DNA from 3 places in the Streptomyces sp. NPDC058665 genome. Region 1 is predicted to be linked to each of the others. Evidence: riboswitches for the same ligand, from Rfam matches in the RefSeq annotation. Region 1 holds a riboswitch; each other region holds the start of a gene.

Region 1 (9,779 bases):
AACACCATCGAGGTCCCCGGCGACACCGTCGACGTCGTCGGCACCGGAGGTGACCTCGCCAAGACCGTCAACATCTCCACGATGGCGGCGATCGTGGTGGCCGGATCGGGCGGCAAGGTTGTCAAGCACGGCAGCCGGGCGGCCTCGTCCGCGAGCGGCGCCTCCGACGTGCTGGAGAAGCTCGGCGTCAATCTGGAACTGACGCCGCAGCGGGTCGTGGAGGTCGCCGAGGAAGCCGGCATCACCTTCTGCTTCGCGGCCAAGTTCCACCCGGCGCTGCGGCACGCGGCTAAGGCCCGCAAGGAACTCGGCGCGCAGACCACGTTCAACATCCTGGGCCCGCTCACCAACCCGGCGCGGGTCCGCTCCCAGGCGGTCGGGGTCGCGGACATCCGGATGGCGCCCATCGTGGCCGGGGTGCTCGCAGCGCGGGGCAACTCCTCGCTCGTCTTCCGCGGCGACGACGGTCTGGACGAGCTGACCACGACCGCCACCTCACACGTATGGGTGGTTCGGGACGGCCAGGTCACCGAGCAGTCCTTCGACCCCAGGGACATCGGTCTGGAGCTGGTCCCGGTCGAGGCCCTGCGCGGTGCGGACGCCTCGTACAACGCCGACGTCGCGCGCCGGCTGCTGGAGGGCGAGACCGGCCCCGTACGGGACGCGGTCCTGCTGAACGCGGCGGCGGCGCTGGTGGCGCTCGAACCGGCGGACACCCCACTGAACGACCAGCTCGCGGAGAAGATGGTGCGGGCGGCACGCGCGGTGGACTCGGGCGCGGCGAAGCAGGCGCTGGACCGCTGGGTGGCCGCGAGCAACGCGTAACGGCCTGCCGCCGGCCCGGATCGGCGGGGTGCTGCGGTCGGGACGGCGTCCCGGGCCGTCGGCCCGTGGACCTCGCCTGCCGTCGATCGCCGGACGGCCGCATCGCGGCCCGTCCGCGATCGAGGACGAACCGGCCCCCGGGGCCGGCCCGGTCGAACCGATCCTGACGAGGCACGGGTGTCCCGTATGACGGACGCCCTCTGGGCCGTCTCGCTGTGGTGGGGTAATCTCACCCCAGGTCATGAGTGACAGCGACTACGGCCCCGGCCCGCTGTCCGGCAACCCTCCGTCCGTGGCGGGGTGCCCCGGGTGAAGACCAGGCCGTAGCCAGCGAGGTCTACGGCAAGCGCGGACCCCTGGACATCGTTCGGATGTCGTCATCCCTGGGGTCCTGGTCCTCAAGGGAGCAGTCTCGTGAGCAAGCGAATGCGATAGGGCTTCAGGCCCGTTCCCCGCGCGCGTCGCGGCGGAACGGGAGCCGGCCCTCTTCAGTGAGCCCCACACCCCGCGCGACCTTCCGCGCCGTCACGGCACCGCGTGTGCCGTCGCGACGGCGTGCCCGTCCGCCGGGTCCTGATGCCGTTTCCGCCTTGTCCCGCCGGGAGATACCGACATGTCCGCACAGACCGACACGCCTCACCGCACCAGCACCGACCAGCCGCTCCCCGTCCTCGGACGTGACGTCACCGTCCCCCTCGTCACCGGCGGTGAGGTCACCTACGCCGCGCTCGACTACGCCGCCAGCGCCCCCGCGCTCCAGCGGGTCTGGGACGACGTCGCCGCCTACGCCCCGTACTACGGCAGCGTCCACCGCGGTGCCGGATATCTCTCGCAGCTCTCCACCGACCTCTTCGAGAACAGCCGCCGTACCGTCGCCGGCTTCCTCGGCTGTCGCGAGGACGACCAGGTCGTCTTCACCCGGTCCACCACCGACTCGCTGAATCTGCTGGCCGCCGTGCTGCCCGCCGACTGCGAGGTGTTCGTCTTCGAGACCGAGCACCACGCGTCACTGCTGCCCTGGCGCGACGCACGCGTCAGCTACCTGAACGCGCCGCGCACCCCCGAAGAGGCCGTCGCCACGCTGGAGCGGGCGCTGGCGGGCCGGTGTGACCCGAAGGGCCCCGCGCTGGTGTGTGTCACCGGAGCCTCCAACGTCACCGGCGAGCTGTGGCCCGTACGGGAACTGGCCGCCGCCGCCCACGCCCACGGCGCGCGCGTGGTCCTCGACGCCGCGCAGCTCGCCCCGCACCACCCCGTGGACATCGCGGAGCTGGACGTGGACTGGGTCGCCTTCTCCGGGCACAAGCTGTACGCGCCGTTCGGCTCCGGTGTGCTCGCGGGCCGCGCCGACTGGCTGCGGGAGTCGGAGCCGTATCTCGCCGGTGGCGGCGCCAGCCGCAAGGTCGCGCGCCGTGGCGACGGGGGAGTGGACGTCGAGTGGCACACCACCCCCGCGCGCCACGAGGCCGGATCGCCGAACGTCATCGGTGTGTACGCGATCGCCTCGGCCTGCAAGGCGCTCACCGAAGCCGGCTTCGACCGCCTCGTCGAGCGCGAGCGGGAACTGGTGGCCCGGGTGTGCGCGGAACTCGCCGAGGTCCCCGAGGTGCGGGTGCTCTCGCTCTTCGGCGACGCCGCGCCCCGCGTCGGCGTCATCTCCTTCGTGGTCGACGGCTGGAACAGTTCCCACTTCGCCGCCGCGCTCTCGGCGGAGTACGGCATCGGCGTACGCGACGGGCTCTTCTGCGCCCACCCGCTCGTCCGCACCCTGCTGGGCGGCGACGCGGAGGACCCGGGGGAGTGCGGCGCGCCCGACGCCGGTCCCGGCGAGAAGTCGCTCAACGCGATCCGGGTCAGCTTCGGGGCCGGTACGCCGGACGAGCACGTGGCCCGGTTCACCGGCGCCGTCAGGGAACTCGTCCGGGACGGCGCGCGCTGGAACTACCGCACCGAGGACGGCCGTTGCGTCCCCGACCGCGGCTGACCCACCCCGCTCGGATCAGGCGTCGAGGCCGATCGCGAAGGCCGCTTCCAGGTCGTGCTGGGAGTACGTACGGAACGCCACATGCGTGTCCGTGGCCTCGACGCCCGGGATCTTGCTGATGCTGCCGGGGATGACGTCCGCCAGGTCGTCGTGTTTGGCGACCCGCACCATGGCGATCAGGTCGTAGGTGCCGGTGACGGAGAAGACCTCGCTGACGCTCTCCAGCGCCGCGATCGACTCGGCGATCTCGGGGATCCGGTCGACGCTGGTCTTGATGAGCACGATCGCGGTGATCACGGTTGACGTTCTCCCTCGGGGGCCGCTGAACGGGACTTCACTCTAGCCGTACGCCGGAAGAGCCCCCAGGCGGCGACGAAGCCCAGCGCGAAGCCCACCAGATGCGCCAGATACGCCACGCCGGGGCCCGGCTCGGCGTCGCGGGCCGCCAGCCACTGGAGGACGAACCAGAAGATCAGGACGATCCAGGCGGGGAAGCGCAGCGGCAGGAAGAAAAGGAACGGAAAGAGGCTGGTGACGCGTGCGCGGGGAAAGAGACAGAGAAAGGCACCCAGCACGCCGGAGATCGCGCCCGACGCACCCACCAGGGTCTGGTCGGACTCGGCGTTCACCGCCGCGTAGGCGAGCAGGGCGAGATAGCCGCAGACGAGATAGAAGAGGGTGAACCGCACCCTCCCCATCCGTTCCTCGGCCATCGCCCCGAAGACATGGAGGAAGAGCAGATTGCCGAGCAGATGGAGCCAGCTGCCGTGGATGAACAGCGCGGTGAGAGGGGTGAGCAGAGCGTGGGAGTCACCGGCGGTCAGCTGGTCGGGGATCACCCCCCAGCGTTCGAAGTACGAGCTCTGCGCCGCGAGCAGCGTGTCACCCGTCCCGTACGCGGGGTTGAACCCCGACAGCGGGCCGGTCAGGAAGGCCAGGGAGCACAGACCGATCAGACCGTAGGTCATCACCGGCGCTCCGGTGGTCGCCCGCCAATTGATCATCCAAGGATCATCCCGTACGAGGACAGACAGGCACAGACCGCCTCGCCGCGACCTGGGACTTGCGGGAGGCCGTAGGGTTACGGGCGCGTACATCCATGGAACGGTGCCGTACCGGTGACCGGTGCGGCAGGCTCGAACTCACGACATCAGGGCTCGACGAAATGAGGACGGCACGATGACGACGGTTCCCTTGCCGACCGACGCCACCCGGTGGCGCTGCACGCTGTGCGGCAATCTCACCAGGTTCGACGTGACGCGTTCGTCCAAGGTGGTGGAGTACGTCCATCTGGACCTGGCCGGGACGTCGAAGGTCGAGGAGCGCGACGTGGTCAGTGAGACCATCGAGTCCGTCCGCTGCCGCTGGTGCAACGCGGTGGATCAGATCGAACTGGTTGACAGGCCGGGCGCCGGTTCCTGAGGGAGCCGCCCGAAAGGGTAGTGGGGTGAACGGATCGTGGAGCAGCCAGCACGTGGCGCCGAGCCGGCCGGTGCGGCCGACGGCGACGCCGAGGCGCTCGACAGACCGCTGCCCGAGTCCGTACGGCGCCGGGTCGTGGCGCTGGTCTCGGACGCCTTCGGCGGTCTGACCGTCACCGAACTGCCCACCCAGCTGCGCCAGTACGCGCGCTTCACCCCGACCAGGCGGGCCCGGTTCGCGGGCAACGCGATGGCCGCCGCCCTGGAGAGCGACCCGGTGTTCCGGCAGCGGATCGGTGAGCGGTTCGGCCAGGCGGACCCCGAGCTGGCCGCCGCCGTGGAATCCGGCTCGCCGCCCCCGGCCGCCGACCCCGTCGACGTGGCGGCGGCCGCCTATGTCCTGCGGCCCGTCGGCTGGGTGAAGCTGGTGGCCGCCGCCGGCGAGGAGGTCCAGCGCGCCGACGCCGAGCGCGTCGACGAGGAGAACCGCCGCGAGTTGGAGCGGCTGCGTGAGGAGCTGGACGAGGCCCGCGCCGCGACGAGGAGCGAGACCGAGCGGCTGCGTACGGAGCTGGACACCGCCCGCAAGGAGGCCGAGTCCACGCACCGTAAGCTCCGCAGCGCCCTGAGCGATGTGAAGCGCGGCGAGGCCGCCCTGCGGCGTACGACCGCCGAGATCGAGGCCGCCCGCGCGGAGGCCGCGGTCCAGGTGTCCGCGGCGGAGAGCGAGACACGGCGCCTCAAGGCCCGGCTCGCGGAGGCGGAGGCGGCGGTGGAGGCCGGCCGCCGGGCCGCCCGCGAGGGGCGCTCCGTGGAGGACATGCGGCTGCGGTTGCTGCTGGACACCGTCCTGGAGTCGGCGCAGGGCCTGCGGCGGGAGCTGGCGCTGCCGCCGGCGGCCTCGCACCCCGCCGATCTGGTCGACGCCGTGGCGCCCGGCCGGATGTCTCCCAAGGACATCGCGGCCCGTGCGCTCTCCGACATGGACCCGGCGCTGCTGGACCAGTTGCTCGCGCTGCCGCAGGCGCATCTGGTCGTGGACGGCTACAACGTCACCAAGACCGGCTATCCGACGATGCCGTTGGAGAAGCAGCGGCTGCGGCTGCTGGGCGGGCTCGCGATGCTCGCGGCGCAGTCCGGCGCCGAGATGACGTGTGTCTTCGACGGGGCCGAACTGGTCGCTCCCGTACTGCTGGCGCCGCCGCGCGGGGTAAGGGTTCTGTTCTCGAAACCGGGTGTGACGGCTGATGAGTTGATCCGTCAGCTCGTGCGGGCGGAGCCGCCCGGCCGCCCGGTGGTGGTGGTCTCCACCGACCGTGAGGTCGCCGACGGCGTGGCGCGGGCCGGCGCGCGGCCCGTCGCGTCCGCCTTGCTGCTGAAGCGGCTTTCGCGCGTCTAGTAACTCCTGTGGCCAATGCGGCATTTGGTCACTCCATGTCACACCACAGCGTCAATTGCTCATCACTGTCAGTGTGATGTATGTGAAGAAACCACTCCGCGGCCAAATTTTTGCTCTTCAGGATTTGAACTGATCACGAGAAGGTCACTAGGGTCAGGCCTCGAACCTTCGCGCGGTTGATCACCCATCCGGGGTGGCGGCGAAGGAACCGCCGAATTCGTGCAGTTCAGTCCGGTTGCACCGGATTCCCGGCCCCACCGGGAACGCTGAGCTCATGGAGCCGGGGATCTGCTCCCCGTACACCCGGTAGGCGGCTCGAGGAAGAAGGAGCTCGCCTTCGTGGCGTCCCACCGTCGTCCCAAGCAGCCGAGCCGCGCCCGCGTGACCGTGCTCTCCGCGACCGCAGCCGCAGCTGTCGCTCTGACGTCCCAGGCCGCGCAGGCCGACCCGAAGCCGACCGTCGAGGACGTCAAGGAAAAGGTCGACAAGCTCTACCACGAGGCCGAGGCCTCGACGGAGAAGCACAGCGGCGCGGAAGAGAAGGAAAAGAAGCTCGAAAAGCAGGTCGAGGCGATCCAGGACAAGGTCGCGCGCGGCCAGGACGAGCTCAACGAGCTGCGTACCGGCCTCGGTTCGATGGCGAGCGCCCAGTACCGCTCCGGCGGCATCGACCCCGCCCTCCAGCTCTTCCTCTCCTCCGACCCGGACGACTATCTGGACAAGGCCTCCGTGCTCGACCAGATGGGCGCCAAGCAGGTCGGCGCGCTGGAGAAGATCCAGGCCAAGCAGCGGACCCTCGCGCAGCAGCGCAAGGAGGCGTCCCTCAAGCTGAAGGATCTTGAGTCGACACGGGTCGAACTCGCGAAGAAGAAGAAGGACGTCCAGACCAAGCTCAACGCGGCGAACAAGCTCCTCAACACGCTGACCGCGGAGGAGCGCGCGAAGATCCAGGAAGAGGACGCCGAGCGCGCGGCCCGTGGCAACGAGCGCGTCAACCTCGGCAACGAGTCGGCCTCTTCTGGCCGTGCCGCCGCCGCGCTGGCCGCCGCCAAGACCCAGCTGGGCAAGCCGTACATCTCCGGCGCCGAGGGTCCCAACTCCTACGACTGCTCCGGGCTGACCCAGTGGGCCTACGCCCAGGCGGGCGTGAGCCTCACCAGGACCACGTACACCCAGGTCAACGACGGCGTCCAGATAGGCAGGGGCGAACTCGCCCCCGGCGACCTGGTGTTCTTCAGCGGACTGAGCCATGTCGCGCTGTACGTCGGCAACGGCCAGGTCATCCACGCCCCCAAGCCGGGCACCGTGGTGCGGTACGAGGCCATGGAGTGGGCCGGCAGCTTCCAGTTCGGCGTCCGCGTCTGACCCACCGCTCGGCGCGGGTGCTCCGCACGGACACCCGCGCATATCCACGGACACGACCACGGTCGCCCGTACGGGCGAACTCCGTTCGCTCCCGCTGACGCACGCCCCGCCGGTGACCTGTGATCTCCGGCGGGGCATCACTGTCTGTGCCCGGCGCGGTCTTTGGTCACTCCGTGTCCGCGCGGTTACTCTCTGCTGCGTCGCAGCTCCCGGTCATGGTTCCGCCCGTCGGGCGGCAGGGGCTGCGCGGTTGCGTCCAGCGGAAGGAAGTGCGGCTTCCTGTGGTGTCCCATCGTCGTTCCTCACCCCCCGGCCACAGCCGGGGCGCCCGGGTCACGGTCCTGTCCGCCGCGGCTGTCACGGCCGCGACCGCCCTCGGGACGGCGCCGGCGGGCGCGGACCCGGGGGAGACGACCGAGGCGACCCGGTCGGCCGTCGACCGGCTGTACGCGGAGGCCGAGAGGGCCACCGAGCGGTTCAACAAGGCGGGCGAGCGGGCCGGTGTGCTGCGCGAGCGGGTGGACCGGGTTCGCGACAGCGCGGCCCGGGGCCAGGAGCGCGTCAACCGGATGCGTGGCGCGCTCGGTTCGATCGCCAGTGCCCAGTACCGCTCCGGCGGACTCGACCCGGCGCTCGCGCTGCTGCTCTCGTCCGACCCGGACAACTATCTCGGCAAGGCCGAGGCCCTGGACCGGCTGAGCGACCGCCAGGCGGTGGCCCTGCGTGAACTCGGCCTCGCCCAGCGCAAGCTCGACCGGCAGCGCGACGAGGCGGCCAAGGACCTCGCCGAACTGGAACGCAGCCGGGCAGCCGTCGCCCGCCACAAGCGCACCGTCGAGGCCAAGCTCGCGCAGGCGCGGCGGCTGCTGAACTCGCTGCCCGACGCCGGGAGGGACGCCGGCCGGGCCTCGCGCTCGGGGCGCGACGCCGGCCCGCTGTCCTACGGAGGGGAGGCGCCCGCGACCGCGTGGGCCGCGGCGGCGGCCCGTGCCGCCCGCGGGGTCGTCGGCCTGCCCTACGTGTGGGGCGCCAACGGCCCCTCGGCGTTCGACTGTTCGGGCCTGACCCAGTGGGCGTACGCGCAGGCCGGGGTCTCCCTGCCGCGTACGTCGCAGGCGCAGCGGTACGCGGGACAGCGGGTGCCGCTCTCCCAGGCCAGACCGGGCGATCTGGTCGCTTACCGCGACGACGCCAGCCACATCGGGATGTACATGGGCAACGGCCAGGTCGTCCACGCGCCCTACCCCGGTGCCTCGGTCCGCTACGACCCGGTCGGCATGATGCCGGTCTCCTCCGTCACCCGGATCTGAGCGCGGTCCGGGCACCGGAGGACCGGTCACCGACGCATCGTCGGGATTCGTCCTCGCGGCGCCCCGTACGATCGACCGGGTGGCAGGTCAGGGACGTACGACTCGGAGACGTGCGGCGGGTCGCGGGCGTACGCCCACCCGCCGCGTGGTGCGCCGCCGTGCGGCGGCCTCGCTGCTGGGGTGCCTGCTGGTCGCATCCGGCTGTTCGGCCCCCAGGGCGACCGACGCCGACACCGCCGCGATCGAGCGCACGCTCGACCACCGGGCCGACGCGCTCATCGACCGTGACGAGAGCGGCTATCTGGCCGCCGTCGATCCCGCGGCCGGCGAACTGCTCGCCACCGAGCGGCGGACGTACCGGAACCTCGTCGACGTGCCCGTGCGGTCCTGGGAGTGCGAGCTGCGCGACGTCGAGCGCTCGGGGAAGCGCGCGACGGCGCGGGTCGAGCTGCGCTACCGGATAGAGGGCTACGACAGCGCGCCCGTCACCTCGGCCCGCACGCTGGAGCTGGCCGAACGGGACGGGCGCTGGTACATGACGGCCGACCGGCCCGGCGATGGCGGCGTGCAGCAGCTCTGGCAGCAGGGCGCCGTCGACGTCGTCCACGGCCGACGCAGCCTGGTCCTCGGCGTCGGCCAGGACAACGAACGGCTGCGTGAGATCGCCGCCGCCGCCGACCGGGCGGTGCCCGCCGTCGACGAGGCGTGGCCGGGCGAGTGGTCGGGGCGCGTCGTGGTGCTGGTGCCGGAGTCGGTGGAGTCGATGGCGGGTCTGCTGGGCGCCTCCGCGACGAGCTACCGGGGCATCGCCGCCGTCACGACCGGTGAGACGCGGCGGCAGGGCTCGTCGCCGGCGGACCGGGTGATCGTCAACCCCGACGCGTACAGCATCCTGGGCGACTTCGGGCGCCGGGTGGTCCTCACCCACGAGACCACCCATGTGGCGACGCGGGCGGACACCTCGAAGGCGACGCCGATGTGGCTGTCGGAAGGTTTCTCCGACTGGGTCGCCTACCGGGACACCAGCCCCATGGACGGCCAGGCCGCGCCGGAGCTCGAACGGTCCCTGCGTCAGGGTGACCTGCCGGCCGCGCTTCCCGAGGACAGTGACTTCGCCTTCGACGCGAAGGCGGACGAACTGGCGCGCGCGTACGAGGGCGGGCGGCTGGCGTGCGAGCTGATCACCGAGCGCTGGGGCGAGAAGAAGCTGACGGACTTCTACCGGGCGGTCGGGGAGCACGAGCAGCGCGGGGGAGCCGTCGAGGACGCGATGAACGAGGTGCTGTCGGTGACGCCGGACGAGTTCGGCGGACTGTGGCGGGACTACATGCGCGAGCGGCTGCGCTGAGGGCGCCCCCGCCCGCTGGCCGTACGACGCCCGTACGGGCGCAGGGCGGGGCCGTCAGGAGCCGAGCAGCCGGTACGTGTCCTCCTTGCTCTCCTCCTCGCCCCCGGCCGCGCTCGCCACCTCCTGG
Region 2 (9,779 bases), on a different contig from region 1:
CGCCTTCGGCGTCGCCACCCGCGACAACGAGTCGCTCTCCCTCCAGATCCCCAGCGACGGCTCGATCGCCAATCTCCGTGCCCTGCTCGACATCCTCGACAGCACCGGCCTACGGGCCGAGTCGCTCACCACGCACACCCCCGACCTGGACGACGTCTTCCTCACCCTGACCGGCGCGCAGAACGCCGGCACCACCCTCCCCGCCGCCCGCAAGGAGTCGAACCGATGAGCACCGCCACCCTCACCCCGGCCAAGTCCGCGAAGGCCGCCAACTCCGCCCGCTCGTACGCGATGCGCGACTCCCTGACGATGCTGCGCCGCAACATCAAGCACATGCAGCGATATCCGTCGATGACCATCTCGATCCTCGTGATGCCACTGCTGATGCTGCTGCTGTTCGTGTACGTCTTCGGCGGCGCCCTCGGCGCCGGCATCGGCGGGGGCGGCGACCGCGGCGACTACATCAACTACCTGGTGCCCGGCATCATCCTGATGGCCGCGACCTCCGGGGCCGTCGTGACGGCCGTCTCCGTCTGCACCGATATGACCGAGGGGATCGTCAACCGCTTCCGTACGATGTCGATCTCCCGCGGCGCCATCCTCACGGGCCATGTCTTCGGCAGCGTCCTCCAGGTCGCCGCGGTGCTCTTCCTGATCACCGGCGTCTCCCTCGCGATCGGCTTCCGGCCCGACGCCTCGGCCGTCGAGTGGGTGGCCGCCATGGGCCTGCTGCTCTTCCTGGCCTTCGGCATGGCCTGGCTGTCCGCCGCGATGGGCATGGGCGCCAAGACCGTCGAGTCCGCGAGCAACGCCCCGCTGCCGCTCACCTTCCTGCCCTTCCTCGGCAGCGCGGTCGTCCCCCCGGAGTCCATGCCGACGGCCCTGCGCTGGTTCGCCGAGTACCAGCCCTTCACCCCGATCAACGAGACCCTGCGCGGTCTGTTCCTCGGCACCGGGATCGGCAACGACGGCTGGATCGCGCTCGCTTGGTGCACCGGTCTCGCCCTGCTCGGCTACTTCTGGTCCCGCGCGGTCTTCAACCGCGAGCTCCAGCGCTGAACGCGCCAAGCCCGCTGCTGAGCCCACCGAACGCCCGAGGGCGGCACCCCCTTTCCAGGGAGTGCCGCCCTCGGTCCGTACAGCTACGTCATGAACCGCCGATCCGTCAGGATCAGAAGTCCATGTCACCGCCCGGCATGCCGCCCGGCGCGCCGCCGGCGGCGGCCTTCTCCGGCTTGTCGGCGATGACGGCCTCGGTGGTGAGGAACAGCGCCGCGATGGACGCCGCGTTCTGCAGGGCGGAACGCGTGACCTTCGCGGGGTCGATGATGCCTTCGGCGATCATGTCGACGTACTCGCCGGTCGCGGCGTTCAGGCCGTGACCGATCTTGAGGTTGCGGACCTTCTCGACGATGACGCCACCCTCAAGCCCCGCGTTGACCGCGATCTGCTTGAGCGGGGCCTCCAGCGCGAGCTTGACGGCAGCGGCGCCCGTCGCCTCGTCGCCTTCGAGCTCCAGCTTCTCGAACACCGAGGAAGCCTGGAGCAGAGCCACGCCACCACCGGCGACGATGCCCTCCTCGACGGCGGCCTTGGCGTTGCGCACCGCGTCCTCGATGCGGTGCTTGCGCTCCTTGAGCTCGACCTCGGTCGCGGCGCCGGCCTTGATGACGGCCACGCCGCCGGCCAGCTTCGCGAGGCGCTCCTGGAGCTTCTCGCGGTCGTAGTCCGAGTCCGAGTTCTCGATCTCGGCACGGATCTGGTTCACGCGGCCGGCGACCTGCTCGCTGTCACCGGCACCGTCGACGATGGTGGTCTCGTCCTTGGTGATGACGACCTTGCGGGCGCGGCCCAGCAGGTCGAGACCGGCGTTCTCCAGCTTGAGGCCGACCTCCTCGGAGATGACCGTGCCGCCGGTGAGGATGGCGATGTCGTTCAGCATCGCCTTGCGGCGGTCACCGAAGCCCGGGGCCTTGACGGCGACGGACTTGAAGGTGCCCTTGATCTTGTTGACGACGAGCGTGGACAGCGCCTCGCCCTCGACGTCCTCGGCGATGATCAGCAGCGGCTTGCCCGACTGGATGACCTTCTCCAGGAGCGGCAGGACGTCCTTGACGTTGCCGATCTTGGAGTTGACGATCAGGATGTACGGGTCGTCGAGCGACGCCTCCATACGCTCCATGTCGGTGGCGAAGTACGCCGAGATGTAGCCCTTGTCGAAGCGCATGCCCTCGGTGAGCTCAAGCTCAAGACCGAAGGTCTGCGACTCCTCGACGGTGATGACGCCTTCCTTGCCGACCTTGTCCATCGCCTCGGCGATGAGCTCGCCGATCTGGGTGTCGGCGGCGGAGATGGAGGCCGTCGAAGCGATCTGCTCCTTGGTCTCCACGTCCTTGGCCTGCTCAAGGAGGGCACCGGAGACGGCCTCGATGGCCTTCTCGATACCGCGCTTGAGGGCCATCGGGTTGGCGCCGGCGGCCACGTTGCGCAGGCCCTCGCGGACCAGGGCCTGGGCCAGGACGGTCGCGGTGGTCGTACCGTCACCGGCGACGTCGTCCGTCTTCTTGGCGACTTCCTTGACCAGCTCGGCGCCGATCTTCTCGTACGGGTCCTCGAGCTCGATCTCCTTGGCGATGGAAACACCATCGTTGGTGATCGTGGGGGCGCCCCACTTCTTCTCGAGGACGACGTTTCGGCCCTTGGGGCCAAGGGTTACCTTGACGGCGTCGGCGAGCTGGTTCATCCCGCGCTCGAGACCGCGCCGTGCCTCCTCGTCGAACGCGATGATCTTGGCCATGTGAAGTGGTCCTCCCGGACAGGGGGTGGATTGCTCCGGACCGTGTCGGCGCCCGCGACGGACGGCCGAAGAGCCTTGCGGTTCCTTGCCCCACAGGCTCTCGGGCCTCGCTGACCCGGTCCATAAGTTGTCACTCTCACCTGCAGAGTGCTAACGCCAATGATTAGCACTCGACCCCCTTGAGTGCAAGCGACTCCCGAGCGGCGCACCCCCCTGACCCCGCGCGCACAGCCCCGCGCGCGGACCGCGCGCGCACGAGGGGCCCGCATCCCCTCTTGGGATGCGAGCCCCTCGTGTGTGAGTGCGTCGTTGGCCGATCGCGCCGGAATCAGACGGCGAGCTTGACCATGTCCGCCTGCGGACCCTTCTGGCCCTGCGAGATCTCGAACTCAACTCGCTGACCTTCTTCAAGGGTGCGGTAACCGTCCATCTGGATCGCGCTGTAGTGGACGAAAACATCCGCACCACCGTCGACCGCGATGAAGCCGTAGCCCTTCTCCGCGTTGAACCACTTGACGGTGCCCTGAGCCATGCCCAACTCCCCTATTACTGGCCCCTGCGCGGGACCGCACTTCGCGCCGGAACGCGTCGACCGCGGCTGAATGTATCTGCCCAACTGCCCTCTGCAACAGGTCAATCGGACGAGAATTATGGGCATGCCACAACACGCAAAGAGGTGAAATGCCGGGCTACCAGGGGCAAGTCGGGCCGGGCAAAGCGCAAGGAACCGCGCAAACAGCGTCCACACTTTGACCGCATCTTGTCGCGAACTCATATGCTCGGGGCACGGTCGCGACACCGGCGGCGGCGGGGCTACCCCGACTCTATCGCGTTCAACCTCATGGAATTGCCCCCTCCACTTCTCTCGCGGAGGGGGCAACGCCGTTCACTGTGCGTGCCGTTCGGCCGGGCGCTGCCGTTCGGCCGGGTGCCGCTGTCCGGCCCCTCGCTCAGCCGCCGGCGACCGCCGGGATGATCGAGATCCCCGCGCCGTCCGGGGTGGCGGTCTCCAGGCCCTGCTCGAAGCGGACGTCGTCGTCGTTCACGTACACGTTGACGAAGCGCCGGAGCTTGCCCTGGTCGTCCAGGACACGGGCGGCGATGCCCGGGTGGTTCGACTCCAGGGACTCGATGACCTGGGAGAGGGTCGTGCCCTCGGCCGGAACCTCGGCCTTTCCGCCGGTGTACGTACGGAGGATGGTGGGGATACGGACGTTCACGCTCATCGGTTTCTGCCTTCCGGGGAGTAGCGGCTTCTTGAGGGGCTCAACGGCTCAACGCGCCAGGCCGGCGGCGCGGAACGCGTCGAGGCTCGGCGGAATCGTCGCGGTCGGCCCCGTCGTCGGCGCGACGGCGTCCAGCGTCTTGAGCCCGTCACCCGTGTTCAGTACGACCGTGGTGAGCGCCGGGTCGAGCAGCCCCGCCTCGATGAGCTTGCGCGTCACACCCACGGTCACCCCGCCCGCCGTCTCGGCGAAGATCCCCTCGGTGCGCGCGAGCAGCTTGATCGCGTCCACGACCTGCTCGTCGTTCACGTCCTCGACGGCGCCGCCCGTGCGGCGGGCGATGTCCAGGACGTACGGGCCGTCGGCCGGGTTGCCGATCGCCAGTGACTTGGCGATGGTGTTCGGCTTCTGCGGCCGTACGACATCGTGGCCCGCCTTGAAGGCGACCGAGACCGGAGAACAGCCCTCGGCCTGCGCGCCGAAGATCTTGTACGGCTTCTCCTCGACCAGGCCGAGCGCGATCAGCTCCTTGAGCCCCTTGTCGATCTTCGTCAGCTGCGAGCCGGACGCGACGGGGATGACGAGCTGGTCGGGCAGCTCCCAGCCGAGCTGCTCGCAGATCTCGTACGCGAGGGTCTTGGAGCCCTCGCCGTAGTACGGGCGGAGGTTGACGTTGACGAAGCCCCAGCCCTCGCCCAGCGGGTCCCCGATGAGCTCGGAGCAGAAGCGATTGACGTCGTCGTAGTTGCCCTCGATACCGACGAGTTCGCCGCCGTAGATCGCGGCCATGACGACCTTGCCCTGCTCCAGGTCGTGCGGGATGAAGACGCAGGAGCGGAGGCCGGCACGGGCCGCGGCGGCGCCGACGGCGCCCGCGAGGTTGCCGGTGGAGGAGCAGGAGAGCGTGGTGAAGCCGAAGGCGCGGGCGGCCTCGACGGCGATGGCGACGACGCGGTCCTTGAAGGAGTGCGTCGGGTTGCCGGAGTCGTCCTTCACGTACAGGCCGCCGGTGACACCCAGCTCACGGGCGAGGTTGTCGGCCTTGACGAGCTTGGTGAAGCCGGGGTTGATGTTCGGCTTCGACGCGACGTCGGCGGGGACGGGCAGCAGCGGCGCGTAGCGCCAGATGTTGTCGGGGCCCGCGGCGATTCGCTTCTTCAGGCCTTCGGGGTCGCCCACCGGGAGGTCGTAGGCTACTTCGAGGGGGCCGAAACAGCTCTGACAGGCGAAGATCGGGCCGAGCTCGAAGCGCTCCCCGCATTCGCGGCACGAGAGGGCGGCGGCGGGTCCGAGGTCGACAGCGCCGGAAGTGTTCTGCTGGACGGTCTGCACAGCCATGAAGGCGAGGCCCTTTCCTCATCTTCCTCGCGACGCATCTCGCCGCGAGACGGAATTGGCACCTTCCCCACCGTGACCTCGCGGTCGGCGGGAGGGTTGCCGGGGCTTCAACGGGCCGTTCCCTCTGCCCCTCTGGATGAGCGGTATTCGATTGTCGGCGTCCTGACCCCCGACATGCGACGGTCATTCGCGTTGTTCAAGACTGTAACCGAACCCCTGGACGGTTGAGACCTTCGTCCGATCCGCGAGATGGAGATCACGTGCTGCGAGAAGTGGAGCGCTGGCTGGCCCGGCGGTCCTGGCCTGCGGCGGAGCGGCCGGTCGACCGGCTGGCCGGCGCCAAGCAGGGAGCGCGGGTCAGCGTGGTGCTCCCGGCTCTGAACGAGGAGGCGACGGTCGGCTCGATCGTGTCGGTGATCCGGCGTGAACTGATGGCCGGTCCGGCGCCGCTCGTCGACGAACTGGTCGTGATCGACTCGGGCTCGACCGACCGTACGGGAGAGTTCGCGGCGGCGGCCGGGGCACGGGTGGTGCACCGGGACGACATACTGCCGAGGCTGCCGGCGGTGCCCGGCAAGGGCGAGGTGCTGTGGCGCTCGCTGCTGGTGACGAGCGGCGACATCGTCTGTTTCGTGGACGCGGATCTGAGGGATTTCTCGGCGCGGTTCGTGTCGGGGACGGTGGGGCCGCTGCTCACCGATCCGGACGTGCAGTTCGTGAAGGCGATGTACGACCGCCCGCTCGGCGACGAGCCGGGGCAGGGCGGCCGGGTGACGGAGCTGGTGGCGCGTCCGCTGCTGAATCTGCACTGGCCGCTGCTGGCGGGCTTCGTGCAGCCGCTGGGCGGTGAGTACGCGGTACGGCGCTCGCTGCTGGAGCGGCTGCCGTTCCCCGTGGGGTACGGGGTGGAGCTGGGGCTGCTGGTGGACGCGCTGCACACGGTGGGGCTCGACGCGCTCGGCCAGGTCGACGTCGGGGCGCGCAGGCACCGGCACCAGGACGGGCAGGCGCTGGGGCGGATGGCGGCGGCGATCTACCGGACGGCGCAGCTGCGGCTGTCGCGGGGGCATCTGGTGCGGCCGGAGCTGACGCAGTTCGAGCGGGGCAAGGGGGGCTTCGAGGCGCGTACGTACGCGGTGGACACCGAGGAGCGGCCACCGATGCGGGAGATCGCGGAGTACGCGGCGCGCCGCGCGGCCTAGCCGTCGGGTTCGTATGATCTAAGTATCGATTTGCCTATATTGCCCGGTATGTCGATGACTGTGATGAGCGCGTTGCCCGCGACGACCGCCATGAGCGCGATGGCCGTTTCGGCCCTGACCTCTGAACAACTCTGGTTGTTGGGTGGCATGGCCCTCGCCCTCGTCGGCGCGGGGGTGGTGGCGGTGGCGGCAGTCCATGGGAGGGGCAGGGGCCGTGGCTGATCCACGCCGACCTGAAACCGTACGTTTGAGCGTTTCCGCGAAGGGCTAGGTTTCGCCACATGGTCTCCGAGATGGTCCCCGAGCCGCCCGCCCAGGTCCTTGTCGCTTCCAATCGCGGTCCCGTCTCGTACAAGCTCGGTGAGGACGGCGCCCTGACCGCCGGGCGCGGCGGCGGAGGCCTTGTCTCCGGGCTCTCGGCCATCGGCCCCGACACGAACGCCGTGTGGGTCTGCGCGGCCCTCGGCGACGGCGACCGCGAGGCGGTCCGGCGCACCGGCGGCCGGCTGGACACCGCCGACACGGGCGGACAGCGCGTCAGGATGCTCGGGATCCCGCCGGATGTGTACGCGGACGCGTACAACGGCGTCGCGAACTCCACGCTCTGGTTCGTCCACCACCTGCTCTACCAGACACCGCTGGAGCCGGCCTTCGGCAGCGGGTTCCGGGCGCAGTGGGCGTCGTACGAGGCGTACAACCGCGCGTTCGCGGAGGCCCTGGCCGACGAGGCGGGCGACGGTGCGGCCGTCCTGATCCAGGACTACCACCTGGCCCTGGTGCCCGGCATGCTGCGGGCGCTCCGCCCCGACCTGCGGATCGGGCACTTCTCGCACACGCCGTGGGCGCCGGTGGACTACTTCCGGCTGCTGCCCGACGACGTCGCGCGCCAGCTGCTGCGCGGCATCCTCGGCGCGGACCGCGCCGCGTTCCTGACCCACCGCTGGGCCGACGCGTTCACCGCGTGCTGTACGGAACTGCTGGGCGGTACGGGCAAGACACGGATCGGCGTGCACGGTCTGGGCGCGGACGCGGACTTCCTGCGCGAGCGCGCGAACCGGCCCGACGTGGACGAGCGCCTCGCCGAGCTTCGCGAGCAGATCGGCGGGACCGCCGACGCGCCCCGCAGGACGATCGTGCGCGTGGACCGCACGGAGTTGTCGAAGAACATCGTGCGGGGCCTGCACGCGTACCGGCAGCTGCTGACCGAACGGCCGGAGTGGCGCGAGCGGGTCACGCACGTGGCGTTCGCCTATCCGTCCCGGCAGGACCTCGCGGTCTACCGCGACTACACGGCGCGGGTCCAGGAAGTGGCCGACGAGATCAACTCCGAGTTCGGGACGCCCGGTTGGACACCGGTGGTACTGCACGTCAAGGACGACTTCGCGCGCTCGCTCGCCGCGTACCGCCTGGCGGACGTGGCGCTGGTAAACCCGATCCGCGACGGCATGAACCTGGTCGCGAAGGAGATCCCGGTCGTCTCCGAGAACGGGTGCGCGCTGGTGCTGTCGCGGGAGGCGGGCGCGTACGAGGAGCTGGGCGAGGACGCGCTGGTGGTGAACCCGTACGACGTGACGGCCACGGCGGCGGCGCTGCACGAGGCCCTGACGATGGACGACGACGACCGCACGGCACGCACGAAGCGCCTGGCCGCCGCCGCGACGGCGCTGCCGCCGCAGCGGTGGTTCCTGGACCAGCTTGACGCGCTGGTGAGCGGCTGAGCGGGCAGAGCGGCTGGGCAGAGCGGCGCGGCGTTTGCGCCGCCCGTCAGAGGCGGGCCGCCACCGACGCGAGGAAACCGACCAGCGCGCCAGGGCCCGGCAGCACCAGGTCGGCCTGGTCGGCGAGTTCGGGGACGTCCCCCGTACCGCTGCACAGCAGCAGACCCGGACAGCCCTGCGCGCGCAGGGCGTTGACCGCGGCGAAGGCCGGGAGGTCGCCCAGGTCGTCGCCGCCGTAGACGACCGTCTCGGCGCCGGCCTCGCGGACGTACTCCTGAAGGGCCACGCCCTTGTCCACGCCGGGCGGGCGCAACTCCAGGACCATACGGCCCGGTTCGAGCACCAGGCCGTGCCGGGCCGCCAGGTCGGCGAGGGGTCCGCGCAGGGCGTCGAAGGCCCCTTGCGGGTCGGCGGCCCTGCGGGTGTGGACGGCGACCGCCCGGCCCTTCTCCTCGATCCACGTACCGCTCCAGGACGCGAACTGTTCGAGGAGCCGCGGGAGTTCGTCACGGGCGGCGGCGACCCCGGGGTGCGGCGGCGGGGCGGTCACGGTGCCGCTGACCGCGTCCCAGCGCTCGGCGCCGTAGTGGCCGAGCACCACGAGGTGTTCCAGGCCCGGTACGCCGGCGAAGCCGCCGTACCGCACCGCGACAGCGGCCGGGCGGCCGGTGATCACCGCGACCGAGGCGACGTGCGGGGCGAGAGCGACGAGCGCGGGGACCGCGCCGGGGTGGGCGCGGGCGCTCTCTGGGTCGGGGACGATGTCGGCGAGCGTGCCGTCGAAGTCGAGCGCGACGACGGCTTTCCCTGGCCGGGCGAGAAGCGCGGCCAGGCCTTCGGCGCCGGCGGAGGTGACGGGGGTCGGCAGGGGGTGCGAGTGGCTGCCCATGCTCCGAGCCTATCCGCGCCGGGCCGCCGGGGGGCGGCGAAAGACACCGCTCAGCGGCGGGCGCGGCGGGCGTCCCTGATCCGGCGCAGACGGTTGACGGTCACCGGGTCGTGAGCGAGGGCCAGCGGATCGTCGATGAGCACGCCCAGCAGCTGGTAGTAGCGGGTCGGCGAGATGCCCAGCCGCTCCCGGATGTCGCGCTCCTTGGCGCCGGGGCCGGGCCACGAGCGGGCCTCCACGGCGAGGACGGCCCGGTCCCGCTCGGTCAGTTCGGGCTCGGGCTCGGGCTCGGTCAGTTCTGGCTCCGGCTCGGGCTGCGGCTGGGGCTCGGGAGTAGGCGCGGGCGGTGTCATTGGGGTGACACGCTACTCGGACTTCTCCGCCGTGGTCGCGTCCCGGCCGATCCTCGCCAGGATCTCGGACGGCACCGCGCCGGGCTGCACCGCCTTGCCGATGTTCTTCTTGATGTCCTCGCTGACACCCGCCCACGACGTCTTGCCGAACGGATACAGCTCCGAGGTGGGCAGCGCCTCCAGGAACTTCCGCAGCTCCTTGTGCTCGGTGTCCGCCACCATCGTCTCGGACGCGCTGTAGGTGACGGGCAGGAGG
Region 3 (9,779 bases), on a different contig from region 1:
GACGGCGGAGGAGGTACGGCAGTAGTCGACATGCCGCCGGGTGATGAGCCGCGCGCCAGACGCCGCAGGCCAGGCGGGACTTCGAAGGCACGGCCTGGTGCACGTACCACGCGATGCCGCGTCCGGAACGTGCATCAAAGCCTCCACCCGTGAAGGAACTTTCCCTTTCAACGTACGTCGCCCGCCCCCGTGAGTGTCAAGGTCCACCCCGGCGGAGGGGCGCGGTCGGCCGGCTGTCCGGCCGCCGTCCGCCGGGGCGTTCGGCGGTGCGGGACGGCCCTCTTGACGCCGGTGTCGGTGGGGCCGACACTCACTGGAGAATCCTAGTAAATAGGTAGGGAAATATGAGGCGCTTTGATCCGGTCACCGTCCGAGTGAGCCGTTCGCCTCTTCTGACCTCCCGGCGTCATATCGATCTGCTTCGTGTCTGCAGCGCGGTCAGCCCCAAGGGCTGAACTCCGCCTGCCCCGCGTCCACGGCGTCCCCTGGAACGCCGCGCCCGCCCTCCGCACGGACGACGGGAATCCGGCAACACACCCCAGCCCGACATCGCTTCCGCCGCGCGTACGTCTGCGCCCGCTCCCGGGGAGAGTCATGACCGTCACACCGCTGGCTGCCCGCCCGTCCCTCCGGCCCGAGCCCGCCTTCCGGGGCCGGATCGGCCCGGACGCGCGCAGCGGCCACTACGCCGTTCCCGGCCGCTACCGCCTGCATCTGTCGACCACCTGTCCCGACGGCCTGCGCATCGCCGTCACCCACGGCCTGCTCGGCCTGGACACCGTCTGTCCGATGACCGGACTGCCCGCCGTGCCCGACTGTCCCGATGGCGGCCACTCGGCCCTGCGCCCGCTCTACGAGGCCAGCGCCCACAGGTACCCCGGCCCCGCCGTCGCTCCGGTGCTCAGCGACGACTGGTCCGGACGGATCGTCAGCACCCACGCCCCGGACATCATGCGCGACCTCGCCCGCCGCTTCGGCGGCGGCGGTCCCTCGCTCTACCCTTGCGGCGCGGAGCCGGAGATCGAGGCCGTGGAGCGGATGTGCGCGCGGGGCATCGAGGAGGCCGCCCAGCACGCCGGTTCGGCCGGTGGGGAGCAGGCGGAGCGCGACACAGCACTCGGGACGCTGCTGGAGACCCTGGACGCGCTGGAGCACCGGCTCGTCGGGCGCACCTACCTGATCCGCGACGAAATCACCGCAGCCGATGTCGAGTTGTGGGTCGCGCTGGTCCAACTCGACACCGTGCACCGCGACCACCTGGACGCCTCCGCCGTCCGGCGCATCGCCGGCCATCAGACCCTGTGGGCCTACGCCCGCCGGCTCGCCGCCCACCCGGCCTTCGGCGGCCACCTCGACCTCGACGGCATCGAACGCCGTCACCACGCGCGCTGCCAGGGCCTGGAGGCCGCCGGAGCGGCGGTCCAGATCCTCGACTGGGCCGCGCACTCGTCCCCTTAGCCGTTCCACCTGGTGGACCGGCGTTGACATTCGTTCGGGCGGATGTCTTAACTACGGCCCAGAATGGTCATGAGCGTCAGCGACAAGCCCTGGCTTGCTGACCGGCAACCCCGCACCGCAGGGGGTGCCCCAGGTGACGACCGGACCGGATGACACTTCGGTAAGCGCCAGGCCCACACAGGGCCGAGACAGTGACGGTGACGCCATGTACGCAGCTCCCAGGACGGCGACACGCCGCCCGCAGGGCTGCGTACAGCCGTACCCGAACATCCTCGTCGCCGATCGCGCCGTCGATCTGCTTCGCGTGAACAGCGCGCTGTGTACCGCACCGGGCCGTGCCCGCTGTCGGGGCTGACCTCTCCCCGCAGCCTCGATCCCCTGACGAACACCGCGCTCGCGGTGTGCCGTCGTCCTCCCTGCCCCTGGTACCTCGCCGTGGCATCCGCCGCCGCACGCCGGCGCGCTGTCCGTGATGTCCGAACCAGCCGGAGCCCACCATGAGTGAACCCCCTGGCGCCACCGTCACCCTCCCCGAGGCGCCGACCGACGACGAACCGTCGAAAGCCTTCACCGCCCAGCGAGTTCTGCCGTTGCGGCGGCCGGGACGCTGGATCGGCACCGCGGTCGTGCTGGTCCTGGTCGCCCAGTTCGTGCACGGGCTGGTCTCCAACCCCTTCTACCAGTGGGACCGCTGGAGCTACTGGTTCTTGCGCCCCACCATCCTCGACGGCCTGCTGATCACCCTCGAAGTCACCGCCTACAGCGCGGTGCTGGGCCTGCTCGGCGGCATCGTGCTCGCCCTGGCCCGGCTCTCGAAGAGCCCGGTGCTGCGCGCGGTCAGCTGGACCTATGTCTGGGCCCTGCGCTCCATCCCGCTCATCGTTGTGCTGATCCTCCTCTACAACTTCAGTGCCCTGTACGAGACGTTGAGCGTCGGCATTCCCTTCGGCCCGGCCTTCTTCTCCTTCGACGAGTCGAGACTCGCCACCGACATGGTCGTCGCCGTCATCGGCCTCAGCCTCAACGAGGCCGCCTACGCGGCCGAGGTCGTCCGCGGCGGCATCCTCTCCGTCGACCAGGGCCAGCACGAGGCGTCCGCGGCGCTCGGCCTGCCGAAGTCCTACCAGTTCCGGAAGATCGTCTTTCCGCAGGCGCTGCGCTCGATCGTCCCGAACTACGTCAACCAGCTCATCGGCCTGATCAAGGCCACCTCGCTGGTCTTCTACGTCTCCCTGCTGGACCTGTTCGGTTCCGCGCAGACCATGGGCTCCACCTACCCCGGCGACATCGTGCCGCTGCTGCTGGTCGTCACCGTCTGGTACCTGATCCTGACCAGCGTCGTCTCCGTCATCCAGTTCTACGTCGAGCGGCACTACGCCCGAGGTGCCACCCGCGGCCTGCCGCCTACGCCGCTGCGGAAGCTCCGCACCGGTCTCACCGACCTGCGCGTCCGCATCCGCCGGGAGGCCGCCGTATGACCGCCAAGACGCTCGACGCCCTGGCGGATGCCGACGCCGCCGCCGTCGAGGTGCACGGTGTGCACAAGTGGTACGGCACCCACCGGGTGCTGGACGGCATCGACCTGACCGTCCGTCCCGGCGAGGTCACCGTCATCCTCGGCCCCTCCGGATCCGGCAAGTCCACCCTGCTGCGGGTCATCAACCACCTGGAGAAGCCCGAGATCGGCTACGTCAGCGTCAACGGCGAGCCGATCGGCGTGAAGCGGCAGGGCAAGTGGCTGAAGGAACTGAGCGAGCGGGCCATCCTCACCCAGCGCGGGCGGATCGGCTTCGTCTTCCAGAACTTCAACCTGTTCCCGCACCTGACCGTCCTCGACAATGTGGCCGCGGCCCCCGTCGCCACCGGCCGGCTGGGCAAGCCCGAGGCGCGGCAACTCGCCCGCCAACTCCTCGGCCGGGTCGGCCTCGCCGACAGGACCGGCGCCTACCCGCGCCAGCTCTCCGGCGGTCAGCAGCAGCGCGTCGCCATCGCCCGAGCCCTCGCCCTGCGCCCCGGCGTCATCCTGTTCGACGAGCCCACATCCGCCCTCGACCCCGAACTGGTCGGCGAAGTCCTCGCCGTCATCAGGGATTTGGCGACCGGTGGCACCACTCTCGTCATCGTCACCCACGAGATCGGCTTCGCCCGCGAGATCGCCGACCGGGTCGTCTTCATCGACGGCGGCAAGATCATCGAGCAGGGTCCGCCCTCCGAGGTCCTCGACAAGCCCCGGCACGAGCGGACCAGGGACTTCCTCAGCAAGGTCCTCTGACCCGCCGCGCCCCCGACCTCCCCCACGCCACCCTCATCACCTCCAGCGACAAGGAATGGCCATGCCTACCCACTTCACCCGACGCGGCCTGATACGCGGCATCACCGCGGCGACCGCCGTCGCCTCCCTGGCCACCGGGCTCGCCGCCTGCGGGGGCGACAGCGACGCGGCCACCTCCACCGACACCGCCGCCAGGACCGGCGAGGTCGTCATCGGCCAGGTCTCCAACGGCGCCGCCCGGCAGACCACCATCAAGGTCTCCGAGGTCACGTCCATCAGCGCCGAACTGCCCGCCGCTGTCAGGAAGAGCGGCAAGCTGGCGATCGGCGTCGGCGCCCTGCCGGCCGGCTTCCCGCCCCTGGCTTACGTGGGCAGCGACCAGAAGACCCTCACCGGTGCGGAACCCGACCTGGGCCGACTGGTCGCCGCGGTCCTCGGTCTCACGCCCGAGGTGAAGAACTCCACGTGGGAGAACCTCTTCGTCGGCATCGACAGCGGCAAGGTCGACGTGGCGTTCACCAACGTCACGGACACCGAGGAGCGGAAAACGAAGTACGAGTTCGCGTCCTACCGGCAGGACAACCTCGCCTTCACCGTACCGAAGAAGAGCACCTGGAACTTCGACGGCGACTACGGGAACCTCGCCGGCAAGACGGTCTCCGTGGGCTCCGGCACGAATCAGGAGAAGATCCTCCTGGAGTGGAAGGCGAAGCTGGCCAAAGAGGGCAAGAAGCTCACCGTCAAGTACTTCCAGGACAGCAACAGCGTCTATCTCGCCCTGTCCAGCGGCAAGATCGACGCCTACTTCGGCCCCAACCCCGGCATCGCGTATCACAACCGCCAGGTTGCCGATACGCCCAACGCCACGCGTACCGCGGGGACTTACTCAGGCGCCGGTGCGAGCCTCCAGGGCCTGATCGCGGCCACGGCGAAGAAGGGCAGCGGCCTCGCCGAGCCGGTCGCCGACGCCATCAACCACCTGATCAAGAACGGTCAGTACGCCGAGTGGCTCAAGGCCTACAACCTCTCCAACGAGGCCGTCGCCACGTCCGAGGTCAACCCGCCCGGACTGCCGCTGGACAACTCCTGACCCGCCATCGGCCGGGGATCCCGTCGTCGCCCCGCGGCGGGATCCCCACCCCATGTCCCCAGCACCGGAGCCGTCACGCGATGTCCGTCGCCAGCCTCGAAGCCACCTCTTCCCACGTCCTCGACAATCCCGCCTGGGCCGCGCTCACCGGCCCGCACGCCCACTTCGCCGAACGCGTCGGGCGTGCGGCCCGCTATCCGGGCGACGTGGCCCCCTTCCACGCCGTCACCGACGAGGACGACCCGCGCGCCTGGGCCGACCTGGCCACGCTCGTCGGGCCCGGCGGCAGCGCCGCGGTGAGCGGCGCGAGCGGACCGCCGAACGGCTGGGAGCGCGTCCAGACAGGCCAGGGTGTCCAGCTCGTGGACGCCGGGCTGCGGGCTGAGCCCGACCCCGAAGCCGTACGGCTCGGCCCCGCCGACGTACCCGAGATCCTCGATCTGGTCGCCCGCACCCAACCGGGCCCCTACCTGCCGCGCACCGTCGAGCTGGGCACCTACCTGGGCATCCGCCACCGCGGCCGACTGATCGCGATGGCCGGTGAACGGCTGCACCCGCCCGGCTGGACCGAGATCAGCGCCGTGTGCACCGACCCGGACCACCGCGGCCGGGGCCTGGCCACGCGCCTGGTCCGTGCCGTCGCGGCCGGCATCAGGGAACGCGGCGAGCAACCCTTCCTGCACGCTGCCGCGACCAACACCGACGCCATCCGGCTGTACGAGTCGCTCGGTTTCACCCTGCGCTGCCACACGGTCTTCTGGCTCGTGCGGAACACCGGAGCCGTCGCCGCGGAAGAAGCGGCATGCCGCTCCTGACCCTCCCCGGTCTTCGGCCGGCGGACCCCATCTCGCCGCCAGGTCCTGTCCGCGAAGATCCACCGGACAGGACCGCGTCGGCCGCCGTTCGCCCCGTTCAAGCGGGTCGCCGTTCTCGTCGGATCTCCTGGAAGGCATTCAGCCGTGTCCCCTTCTCCGCTGCACCTCGCCGTCGCCCTCGAAGGCACCGGCTGGCATCCCGCCTCCTGGCGCGAGCAAGTCGCCCGCCCCCGGGACCTGTTCACCGCCGGGTACTGGGCCGACCTGGTCACCGAGGCCGAGCGCGGGCTGCTCGACTTCGTCACCTTCGAGGACGGGCTCGGCCCGCAGTCCTCGCACTACGGCGAGCTCGACGGCCGCACCGACCAGATACGCGGACGCCTCGACGCCGTACTCACCGCATCCCGCATCGCACCCCTCACCCGGCACATCGGTCTGGTGCCGACCGTCATCGCCACCCACACGGAGCCGTTCCACATCTCCAAGGCGATCGCCACCCTCGACTACGTCAGCGCCGGCCGGGCCGGTCTGCGGGTGCAGATCTCCGCCCGTCCGCACGAGGCCGACCACTTCGGCCGACGCACCTTCCCGCCGCTGAACCTGGAGGAGCTGCGGACCCCTTCCGGCCAGGAGCGGTTGACCGACCTGTTCGACGAGGCCGCCGACTACGTCGAGGTGGTGCGCCGGCTCTGGGACAGCTGGGAGGACGACGCGGAGATCCGGTCCGCCGCCACCGGGCGTTTCATCGACCGGGACAAGCTGCACCACATCGACTTCGAGAGCAGGCACTTCAGCGTCCGCGGCCCGTCCATCACACCGCGCCCGCCGCAGGGCCAGCCGTTGGTCACGGCCCTCGCCCACCAGACCGTCCCGTACCGGCTGGTGGCCCGCCAGGGCGACATCGGCTACGTCACCCCGCACGACGCGGACCAGGTCCGGGCGATCGTCGCCGAGATCCGCGCCGAACAGGAGGCTGCCGGGCGGGCGGACGAACTCCTGCACGTCTTCGGGGACTTGGTTGTCCTCCTGGACGACGACCAGGCCGCGGCGGAGGACCGGCGCGCACGGCTCGACGCGCTCGCGGGGGAGCCGTACACCAGCGACGCCCGGATCTTCGCCGGTACGTCCGCCCAACTTGCCGATCTGCTCCAGGAGTTCGGCGAGGCGGGGCTGAGCGGCTTCCGGCTGCGGCCCGCCGTCGCCGGGCACGACCTGTCGGCCATCACCCGCGACCTGGTCCCCGAACTCCAGCGCCGGGGCGCCTTCCGTACCGCCTACGAGGCCGACACCCTCCGCGGCCTGCTGGGTCTGCCCCGCCCCGCCAACCGCTACGCCGCTGTCACCGCCTGAGCCGGAAGGACCCTACCGACATGACCAGCGAGCCGCTGAAGCAAATCCATCTGGCCGCGCACTTCCCCGGTGTCAACAACACCACCGTGTGGAGCGACCCGAAGGCCGGCAGCCATATCGAGTTCAGCTCCTTCGTCCACTTCGCACAGACCGCCGAACGCGCCAAGTTCGACTTCCTGTTCCTCGCCGAGGGCCTCAGGCTGCGCGAACAGGGCGGGCACATCTACGACTTGGACGTTGTCGGCCGCCCCGACACCTTCACGGTCCTCGCCGCCCTGGCCGCCGTCACCGAGCGTCTGGGCCTGACCGGCACCATCAACTCCACCTTCAACGAGCCCTACGAGGTGGCCCGCCAGTTCGCCAGCCTCGACCACCTCTCCGGCGGCCGTTCCGCCTGGAACGTCGTCACCTCCTGGGACGCCTTCACCGGCGAGAACTTCCGGCGCGGCGGGTTCCTGCCGCAGGAGGAGCGCTACTCCCGCGCCAAGGAGTTCCTGGCCACGGCGAACGAGCTCTTCGACTCCTGGCACGGCGACGAGATCGTCGCCGACCGGACGACAGGTGTCTTCCTGCGGGACACGAAAGCCGGCTCCTTCGTCCACTCGGGTCAACACTTCGACATCCAGGGCCAGTTCAACGTGCCCCGCTCACCGCAGGGACGCCCTGTCATCTTCCAGGCCGGCGACTCCGAGGACGGTCGCGAGTTCGCCGCTTCGGGCGCCGACGCTGTCTTCAGCCAGTACGCCTCGCTCAAGGAGGGCCAGGCGTTCTACACGGACGTCAAGAACCGCCTTGCCAGATACGGCCGTTCCCACCGCGATCTGCTGATCCTGCCCGCCGCCACCTTCGTGCTCGGCGACACCGATGCCGAGGCGGAGGAACTGGCCAGGGAGGTGCGCCGGCAGCAGGTCAGCGGTGCTACCGCCATCAAGCACCTGGAATTCGTCTGGAACCGGGACCTGTCGGCGTACGACCCGGAAGGACCGCTGCCCGGCATCGACCCGGATGTCAGCGACGACCACATCTCCAAGGGCCGAGCCCAGGTGCGCAGGTACCGCGACCCGCTGGCCACCGCACGCGAATGGCGCGAGTTGGCGGCAGCCAACAACTGGTCCATCCGCGACCTGGTCATCAACACCGGCAACAAGCAGACCTTCGTCGGCTCCCCGGAGACCGTCGCCAGGACCATCAACGACTCCGTCCAGGCGGATGTGTCCGACGGCTTCATCCTCGTCCCGCACATCACCCCCGGTGGACTCGACCCCTTCGCCGACAAGGTCGTGCCGCTGCTGCAGGAGCAGGGCGTCTTCCGTACCGAGTACGAGGGCACGACCCTGCGCGACCACCTCGGCCTCGCGCACCCGGACGATGTCCGGGGCGAGCGGGCGGCGTCGTGAAGCTCATCGCCATCACCCTGATCGCGGTCGGCGCGGGCACGGCCGGCATCCACGTCGCCCCAACCTCCCAGGAGTCCACCCGTGTCTGACATCTCCCTCGGCGTCCTCGACCTGGTCCCGATTCCGTCCGGCTCGACGGCAGCCGATGCCCTGCGCAACTCCATCGACCTCGCACAGCGGGCCGAGCGCTTCGGATATGCCCGCTACTGGTTCGCCGAGCACCATCTCAACCCCGGCGTGGCCGGCACGTCGCCCGCCGTCGTCCTGGCTCTGACCGCGTCCGCCACCTCCACCATCCGGCTCGGCTCCGGAGCCGTACAGCTCGGGCACCGTACGGCGCTGTCCACCGTGGAGGAGTTCGGCCTGCTCGACGCGCTGCACCCGGGCCGATTCGATCTGGGCCTGGGCCGCTCGGGCGGCCGCCCGCCGGGACAGCCGGCCGCACCGTTGCCGACGGCGACCCCGGTCGTCGACGGCCGCACCCCGAACGGCCTGTTGATCCCGCCCCGCTTCTCCTTCGAGCATCTGCTCGGCTCACCCCGCATCGCGCTGCAGCGCAGGCTGCTCCTGCTGCCGGGCGCCGAGTCACAGGACTACGCCGAGCAGATCGGCGACATCCTCGCGCTGCTGGCCGGCACCTACCGCTCCCCGGAGGGCGTCGAGGCACATGTCGTGCCGGGGGAGGGCGCCGACGTGGAGGTGTGGATCCTGGGCAGCAGCGGTGGTCAGAGCGCCGAGGTGGCGGGCGCCAGGGGCCTGCGGTTCGCGGCGAACTACCACGTCGGCCCGGCCACGGTCCTGGAGGCCGTGGACGGCTACCGGTCCTTCTTCCAGCCATCCGAGTTCCTCGACGAGCCGTACATCAGCGTCTCGGCGGACGTCGTCGTCGCCGAGGACGACGCCACCGCCCGCGAACTCGCCACCGGCTACGGCCTGTGGGTGCGCAGCATCCGTACCGCCGAGGGCGCCATACAGTTCCCCACGCCGGAGGAAGCGCGTACCCACACATGGACCGATGAGGACCGGGCCCTCGTCCAGGACCGCATCGACACACAGTTCGTCGGCTCACCAGGGCGGGTGGCCGACCACCTGGAACAATTGCAGGAGGCCACGGGCGCGGACGAGTTGCTCATCACGACGATCACTCACGACCACACCGACCGGGTCCGCTCGTACGAACTGCTCGCGGAGGAATGGCGCCGACGGGGTCACTCCTTCCATTCGAGCTGATGCTCGGATTCAGAGGTTGTTCAGGTAGAAGCCGGCGAGCCGGTCTACGGCGGCGTCGACGTACTCGGGCTCGTCGTACATCTCGTAGTGGCCGGCGCCGTCGATCACCATGAGGTCGACCGGGTTGGGGGCCAGCTTCCACAACTCCATGCCGGACTCGTAGGAGC

Evidence for each region. Region 1 has a riboswitch for S-adenosylmethionine ahead of ACFWV8_RS32580 (aminotransferase class V-fold PLP-dependent enzyme). Riboswitches for the same ligand answer to the same signal wherever they lie in the genome.
Region 2: it holds a riboswitch for S-adenosylmethionine, as region 1 does, so the genes downstream of both, thrC (threonine synthase) here and ACFWV8_RS32580 (aminotransferase class V-fold PLP-dependent enzyme) in region 1, are expected to answer to the same signal.
Region 3: it holds a riboswitch for S-adenosylmethionine, as region 1 does, so the genes downstream of both, ACFWV8_RS24150 (amino acid ABC transporter permease) here and ACFWV8_RS32580 (aminotransferase class V-fold PLP-dependent enzyme) in region 1, are expected to answer to the same signal.

What each region holds. Positions count from the first base shown of each region.
Region 1 is NZ_JBHXRX010000071.1:28,699-38,477, reverse strand. Features, by position in the region: gene trpD (anthranilate phosphoribosyltransferase) at 1-825, shown strand, start outside; SAM riboswitch class IV at 1,063-1,180, shown strand; gene ACFWV8_RS32580 (aminotransferase class V-fold PLP-dependent enzyme) at 1,439-2,809, shown strand; gene ACFWV8_RS32575 (Lrp/AsnC ligand binding domain-containing protein) at 2,825-3,106, opposite strand; gene ACFWV8_RS32570 (rhomboid family intramembrane serine protease) at 3,103-3,813, opposite strand; gene ACFWV8_RS32565 (hypothetical protein) at 3,989-4,231, shown strand; gene ACFWV8_RS32560 (NYN domain-containing protein) at 4,268-5,629, shown strand; gene ACFWV8_RS32555 (NlpC/P60 family protein) at 5,969-6,994, shown strand; gene ACFWV8_RS32550 (NlpC/P60 family protein) at 7,276-8,304, shown strand; gene ACFWV8_RS32545 (hypothetical protein) at 8,384-9,652, shown strand; gene ACFWV8_RS32540 (glycosyltransferase 87 family protein) at 9,707-9,779, opposite strand, start outside.
Region 2 is NZ_JBHXRX010000042.1:19,948-29,726, forward strand. Features, by position in the region: gene ACFWV8_RS25210 (ATP-binding cassette domain-containing protein) at 1-229, shown strand, start outside; gene ACFWV8_RS25215 (ABC transporter permease) at 226-1,059, shown strand; gene groL (chaperonin GroEL) at 1,172-2,797, opposite strand; gene ACFWV8_RS25225 (cold-shock protein) at 3,126-3,329, opposite strand; gene ACFWV8_RS25230 (ubiquitin-like small modifier protein 1) at 3,748-4,023, opposite strand; gene thrC (threonine synthase) at 4,072-5,361, opposite strand; SAM riboswitch class I at 5,377-5,504, opposite strand; gene ACFWV8_RS25240 (glucosyl-3-phosphoglycerate synthase) at 5,622-6,563, shown strand; gene ACFWV8_RS25245 (hypothetical protein) at 6,612-6,785, shown strand; gene ACFWV8_RS25250 (trehalose-6-phosphate synthase) at 6,845-8,281, shown strand; gene otsB (trehalose-phosphatase) at 8,328-9,170, opposite strand; gene ACFWV8_RS25260 (DUF3263 domain-containing protein) at 9,221-9,523, opposite strand; gene ACFWV8_RS25265 (extracellular solute-binding protein) at 9,536-9,779, opposite strand, start outside.
Region 3 is NZ_JBHXRX010000038.1:44,888-54,666, forward strand. Features, by position in the region: gene ACFWV8_RS24140 (putative leader peptide) at 345-455, shown strand; gene ACFWV8_RS24145 (glutathione S-transferase C-terminal domain-containing protein) at 595-1,458, shown strand; SAM riboswitch class IV at 1,524-1,631, shown strand; gene ACFWV8_RS24150 (amino acid ABC transporter permease) at 1,956-2,936, shown strand; gene ACFWV8_RS24155 (amino acid ABC transporter ATP-binding protein) at 2,933-3,730, shown strand; gene ACFWV8_RS24160 (transporter substrate-binding domain-containing protein) at 3,792-4,820, shown strand; gene ACFWV8_RS24165 (GNAT family N-acetyltransferase) at 4,901-5,635, shown strand; gene ACFWV8_RS24170 (LLM class flavin-dependent oxidoreductase) at 5,780-6,985, shown strand; gene ACFWV8_RS24175 (NtaA/DmoA family FMN-dependent monooxygenase) at 7,006-8,382, shown strand; gene ACFWV8_RS24180 (LLM class flavin-dependent oxidoreductase) at 8,464-9,612, shown strand; gene ACFWV8_RS24185 (alpha/beta hydrolase) at 9,622-9,779, opposite strand, start outside.